Phreatobacter oligotrophus: one gene and its partner. The protein of the gene in region 2 interacts with the protein of the main gene of each other region in a pairwise test. Links are inferred from orthologs where the notes say so. Each region holds a gene or a part of one and is shown on either strand. Other genes may lie near its edges. The genes, in order: C8P69_RS04305 and C8P69_RS11575.

The links.
Region 1: the proteins of C8P69_RS11575 (region 2) and C8P69_RS04305 interact in binary tests that used the Escherichia coli proteins (3 or more experiments, as listed by UniProt). The link is inferred for Phreatobacter oligotrophus from one-to-one orthologs.

Annotation. Positions count from the first base shown.
Region 1 is NZ_PZZL01000002.1:75,220-78,328, forward strand. Bases 268-3,054 are described here. They hold C8P69_RS04305 (SufE family protein), read left to right. Parts: upstream 268-1,335; coding sequence 1,336-1,773; downstream 1,774-3,054. Other genes in these bases: C8P69_RS04295 (PAS domain-containing sensor histidine kinase), read right to left, coding at 268-580; C8P69_RS04300 (hypothetical protein), read left to right, coding at 950-1,297; C8P69_RS23430 (hypothetical protein), read left to right, coding at 1,916-3,054. In the rest of the region: more of C8P69_RS04295, read right to left, coding at 1-267; more of C8P69_RS23430, read left to right, coding at 3,055-3,103. UniProt on the Escherichia coli protein: Participates in cysteine desulfuration mediated by SufS. Cysteine desulfuration mobilizes sulfur from L-cysteine to yield L-alanine and constitutes an essential step in sulfur metabolism for biosynthesis of a variety of sulfur-containing biomolecules.
Region 2 is NZ_PZZL01000004.1:370,911-374,205, reverse strand. Bases 276-3,248 are described here. They hold C8P69_RS11575 (cysteine desulfurase), read left to right. Parts: upstream 276-1,120; coding sequence 1,121-2,377; downstream 2,378-3,248. Other genes in these bases: sufA (Fe-S cluster assembly scaffold SufA), read left to right, coding at 2,891-3,248; C8P69_RS11570 (SUF system Fe-S cluster assembly protein), read left to right, coding at 2,420-2,791; sufD (Fe-S cluster assembly protein SufD), read left to right, coding at 276-1,105. Also shown: more of sufD, read left to right, coding at 1-275; more of sufA, read left to right, coding at 3,249-3,268; C8P69_RS11560 (TfoX/Sxy family protein), read left to right, coding at 3,270-3,295. UniProt on the Escherichia coli protein: Cysteine desulfurases mobilize the sulfur from L-cysteine to yield L-alanine, an essential step in sulfur metabolism for biosynthesis of a variety of sulfur-containing biomolecules.

The DNA of each region.
Region 1 (3,109 bases), on a different replicon or contig from region 2:
CGCCGGTGCGGCTCACCATGGCGGCCGAGAGCGCCAGGCTGATGGCATAGACGATGGCCGCGGCGACGGAGGCGAAGGCGGCGACGGCCAGGTGCTCCGGCGGCAGGCCGACCGCGGGCAGCGCGCTGCCATATTGCGCGGCGGCGATGAACGTCACGGCGGCGAGCACCATGCCACCGGCCGCCGCGACGACGCGGCGGGCGCCGGAGAGCACCGCCTCGGCGGGCACCAGGGCGAACCAGATGACGATGAAGGAGGAGAGGCCGCCGGACAACAGCGCGATGAGCGTGACGATACCGGTCAGCGCTGCGGCCGAGAACAGATGCGCCTGTTCATAGGCGCCGGTGCGCGACAGGAAGGCGGCGATCGCGATGGGCAGGACGAGCCAGCCGAAGGCGATGGTCTCGACCGGGCCGGGCACGCCCTTGAAGGCGAGGTAGAGCGGCAGGGCGGAAAGCGCCAGCAGGCCGGGAATCATGCGGGTGGCGATGAAGGCCCGGTGCCGGGCGAAGACCACGGGATCCACGGTCGCGGCCGGATGGACCAGGCCGTCGAGATAGGACCTCACAGAATGGATCAACGCGCTTTCACGCAACGCACGCACCCCGAACGCGGCATCCGCCGTTCTCACTTCGACGACCATGACAGGGCGGCGTGAAGGAAACGCTAAGTCCGGGGGGTCCGAGGGGCTCTGTTCCACCGGGCGCGGCGTTTTGCGGGCCATGGTGAAAAAAGACTTTCGGGCCCGTCCCACAGCCCTGGCGTGTACCGGTGGCCGGCAAGGTGCATCAACCTTAATCGAATTTCCGCGATGCATTTGCGGCCCGTTCACCTTGTCCGCCAAGGCCTCGTTCATGGCTCGCGGGCCAGGATCGTCACAACCGGAGCGGTGCCCTCGAGGCAAAAACGACCGCCCGGATACAGGGCTCCAGCGACCGGAAACGGCGTCATGTCATTCCTCTTCAAGGCCGCCTTCTGGCTTGGCCTCGTCTTCTACGTGCTGCCGCCGTCGGCTCCTCTGCCGCCATCGGCCGGCACCACCCTGCCAAGCTCTGGCGAGGTCGCGACCGCCGTCATCCGCGGCGCGACGCAGCTGTGCCGCGACCATGCCGAGACCTGCGCCCGCGGCGCCGGCCTCGTCACCGACACGGTGCAGCGCGAGCTGATCGGCGCCTCGACGCCGGCGGCCCATGACACGCTGACCCCGGCGGACCGCGAAGTGCCCTTCGGCGGCGTCCAGCCTCCCGTCGGTTCAGCGCCGCTGCGCGCGCCGCTGCCGCCCCGCCGGCCGGCCTGACCCTTTGTTTCGGGGAGGGGGCGGTCTATATGCCCCCCATGAGCCAGACCGCCCTGCCCTCGATCGACGAGATCAAAGACGCCTTCGCCCTGATCGATGACTGGGAGGAGCGCTACCGCTATCTCATCGAGATCGGCAAGGCGCTGCCCGGGCTACCTGAGGCGCAGCGCACCGAAGACAACCGCGTGAAGGGCTGCGCCAGCAATGTCTGGGTGGTCACCCATGTCGACCGGCCCGGACCCGACGCCGTCATCACCTTCGAGGGCGAAAGCGACGCCCATATCGTCAAGGGGCTGGTGGCGCTGACCCTCGCCTATTATTCGGGCCGTCCGGCGCGCGAGGTCGCGACCGACGACGCCTTCGGCCTGTTTCGCTCCTTCGGCCTCGAGCAGCACCTCACCCCGCAGCGCTCCAACGGCGTGCGGTCGATGATCGACCGCATCCGCCGCGACGCCGCCGCCGCGACGGCGAGCTGATCAGGCACCGAGCGCAGTAACCGCTTTGCGCGGGAAGTAGAACTTCCTGCGGCGGGTCGTAAAGCCGCATGCGGTAATTACCCATGGTTGCAAACCTCCGAGCTTCGCGCGATTCTTCTCGGGCGTCTCGGAGGGATCATCCATGAAGAAGTTTTTTTGGGGGGCGGCGCGGATGTTCCGGGAGGTCATTCACCGAAACCCAGTTCCATCGATCTCCCTCGGGCAAATCAAAATTGATATCCCCACAGATATTGGGGCTTTCTTCATTAATCCGACACGGTTCGGATTTGACATAGATGATAAAACAACCCCATTTTATTCGGAAGATACACATTTTCTTGAGAGATGCTATTCTAGTGAAACAAAACCCGATTTGCCGATACTTTATCGACAACTCACCGGCTTTGCTTCTCATAACATCCTTCCTGTGTTCTCGCCTTATCTCGACGCGACGGATGGGCAGATAGATGTTGTCGTCAACAGCACCCCGTACAGACTTCCGCCGATTCTCCATGAACATGGGGATCTGTCACTCCGCGCCCACAGGTCCCTGGGGCGCATCCGAACGCTCAAAGATGGGTCCGACGAAAACAACCGATCTCTACGTATTATCGACGTCACGGAATCAAAAATAATCTGTCAGCCCGCTTTTTACTTTGATCAGATCGCCACTAATATCGTCATGGACTGGGACAGCGGCGCCCTCGGACCTAGTACAACAATCAGGAATTCGATAGAAAAACCCGTGAAGGGCACACTAACCTCACTTCGGGATTCGGTTCTTGCAAACACACTTGGGGTTTGCGCGATGTTTTACAATCGCGAGCTCAAACCACTCATTCGTGTTAGAAAGCCCAATCTCGGCGCCCTACCGAACGGAGGCCTCCATTGCACAGTATCAGGTGTATATTTATTTGATGATGAGCCTGGGCGTAATTATCATCTTCATGTACTAGGAAAGGGAATGGTACACGAGATAGAACGCGAGACGAAGCTTGATGAGAAGCAATTCTTGTTTCTTCCTGTTGCGTTTGGTCGCGAACTTCCTCGAGGCGGAAAGCCTCAGCTTTTCTTTATAGCCATATCGCTAATTGACGACGATCGATTCTCTACATTGGCCTTGGAAGCCGAAGAAGCTGACGAATACACTCGCTTCGCCATTGCTGACGAAGGTCTTCATAAAGATGAAGATGGTCGATACTCTTATTTTAAGAAATACGATCCGCGAGTTTTTACGTATGAAGGTCTTGCATGTATATATATCTGTGAGAAATTTATTGAACTAAATAGAAATGAACTACTTCGTCGAATTCGTGATTTCAATGATTGACATTGC
Region 2 (3,295 bases):
CGCGAAGGTCGCCGTTGGCCGCCTGCCGCGCGTCGGCGGCAGCCGGATCGTCCTCGTCGACGGCCATTACGCCCCCGACCTCGCCGATGGCGGCCCGCTCCCCGAGGGCGTCACCGTCTCCGGCCTTGCCGAGGCCCTGGTCCGCCGGTCCGAGCTGCAGACGCTGCTCGCCGGCCAGCCGGCGACGCGCGAGAACACCGCCTTCGCGCTCAACAACGCCTTCCTCACCGACGGTCTCCTCATCGAGATCGCGCCGGGCACCACGGTCGGCCATGCGCTGGATCTGGTCTTCCTGACCTCGGATGGCGCGGCGAAGCTGACCAATGCCCGCGTCGTGGTGATCGTCGGCGCCGGCGCCACGGCCGGCCTCGTCGAGACTCATGTCGGCCCTGCCGGCACCGAGTACCAGAAGAACGTGGTCGTCCAGGCGATCATCCGCGACGGTGCGCGGCTGGAGCATGGCCGCCGCCAGCTCGAGGGCGCGGACGCGCTGCACCTCTCGACCCTTGAAGCCGACATCGGCGCCGAGGCGCATTTCGACACGCTGACCCTGACCTCGGGCGCCTCCGTCGCGCGCAACCAGCTCTTCGTGCGCTTCTCCGGCGAACATGCCCGCGCCACACTGCGCGGCGTGACGCTGCTCAAGGGGCGCCAGCATGCCGACACGACGCTGGTCATGGACCATGCCGTGCCGAACTGCGAGAGCCGCGAGACCTTCAAGCACGTGCTCGACGGCGAGGCCCATGGCGTGTTCCAGGGCAAGATCATCGTCCAGCCCATCGCGCAGAAGACCGATGGCCGGATGATGAGCCAGACCATCATGCTGGCCGAGGGGCCGGCCATGGACAACAAGCCGGAGCTGGAGATCTTCGCCGACGACGTGGCCTGCGCCCATGGCTGCACCTGCGGCCGGCTCGACGAGGACCTGATGTTCTACCTGAACGCCCGCGGCATTCCCGCCAAGGAAGCCGAGGCGCTGCTGGTCGAGGCCTTCGCCCGCGAGGCGATCGAGGATTTCGGCGACGAGGGTCTCGGCGAGGCGGTGGAGGAGCTGCGCGCGGCCCTCTTCGCCTCGGTCACCGACTGGATGCTGGCGAGGACCTGACGCATGAGCCCGGACATGAGCCCCGCTGGTACCCACCCGGCTGTCGCCGGCGGCGGCTATGACGTTGACGTTATCCGCAAGGACTTCCCGGCGCTGAGCCTGAAGCCCTACGGCAAGGACCTCGTCTTCCTCGACAATGCCGCCTCGGCCCAGAAGCCGCGGCAGGTGATCGACCGGATCACCCGGGCCTATGAGAGCGAATACGCCAACGTCCATCGCGGGCTGCATTACCTCGCCAATGCCGCCACCGAGGCCTATGAGGCGGCGCGCGAGAGCGTGCGCGCCTTCCTCAACGCCCCTTCGGTCGATCAGATCATCTTCACCCGCAATGCCTCGGAGGCGATCAACCTCGCGGCAGCCTCCTTCGGCGGACTGGTGATCGGGGAGGGCGACGAGATCGTGCTCTCGATCATGGAGCACCACTCCAACATCGTGCCCTGGCATTTCCATCGGGAGCGGCGCGGGGCGAAGCTCGTCTGGGCGCCGATCGACGAGGACGGCAATTTCCTCATCGAGGAGTTCGAGAAGCTGCTCGGGCCGCGCGTGAAGATGGTGGCGCTGACCCACATGTCCAACGCCCTCGGCACCGTCGTGCCGATCAAGGAATGCATCCGCCTGGCCCATGCCCGCGGCATTCCGGTGCTGGTCGACGGCTCGCAGGCCGCCGTCCACATGGACGTGGACGTCCAGGACATCGACGCGGACTTCTATGTCTTCACCGGCCACAAGGTCTACGGGCCGACCGGCATCGGCGTGCTCTATGGCAAGCGCGAGCATCTCGAGCGCATGCCGCCCTATAATGGCGGCGGCGAGATGATCTCGGTCGTCACCACCGAGGGCGTCACCTACAACGATCCGCCGCACCGTTTCGAGGCGGGCACCCCCGCCATCGTCCAGGCCATCGGCCTCGGCGCGGCGCTGGACTACATGCAGTCCATCGGGCGCCCGGCGATCCGCGCGCATGAGGACAGCCTCGTCCGCTACGCGCATGAGCGGCTCGGCGCCATCAACTCGCTCAAGATCTTCGGCCATGCGCGGGACAAGGGCGCCATCGTCTCCTTCGAGATGAAGGGAGCCCATGCCCATGACGTCGCCACGGTCGTCGACCGCTATGGGGTGGCGGTGCGCGCCGGGACCCATTGCGCCCAGCCGCTTCTCCAGCGATATGGTGTGACCTCCACCTGTCGTGCCTCCTTCGGCCTCTACAACACCACCGAAGAGGTCGACCGCCTTGCGGAAGCCCTTCTCAAGGCCCAATCTCTGTTCGGGTGAGGCGGTTCCGCCTCGCCCCCGATGCCACGGACCTTGAACCCGATGGACGAGAGCCAGCCCCTCAACACCACCGTCGGTGGCGACACTGCCGCCATCCCGCCGGAGGAACTGGACCGCCTGACCGACGACATCGTCGCGGCCATGAAGTCGGTCTATGACCCCGAGATCCCGTCCGACATCTACGAGCTCGGACTGATCTACCGCGTCGACATCGACGATTCCCGCAAGGTCGCGATCGACATGACGCTGACCTCGCCGTCCTGCCCCTCGGCTGCCGAACTGCCGGGCATGGTGGAGAATGCGGTGGCGAGCGTGCCGGGCATTTCGGAGGTGAAGGTCACTCTTACCTTCGACCCGCCCTGGGACCAGAGCCGCATGTCGGACGAGGCCCGTGTCGCCCTCAACATGTGGTGACGGGCCGCGGTGTGACGGGGCTTTAACCCGTTCGTCGCAGTCTCTATATCTGTAAGCGATGCTTTGAACGCCGGACCTTGAATCCGCGCGGTTTCGGAGATGCAGATGCCGAAGATGCAGGCCATGCGGCTCACTGAAGCCGCCGCCGACCGGGTGAGGGATCTTGTCCTCGCGTCCGGCAAGGACAGTGCGGGTCTCCGCGTCGGGGTCACCAAGGGTGGCTGTGCCGGCATGGAGTACACGATGGAATTCGTCGACGAGCCCGGAAAGTTCGACGAGATCGTCGAGGATCGCGGCGTGCGCGTCTTCATCGATGCCAAGGCGGTGCTCTATCTCCTCGGCACCGAGATGGACTACGTCACCGACAAGCTGTCCGCGCGCTTCGTCTTCAACAATCCGAACCAGACCTCGGCCTGCGGCTGCGGCGAATCCATCGCGCTGACCCCGGCGCGTCCCGAGGCGCTGGGCACGGCCTGAGATGAGCGCCTTCGACCCGGATTACCT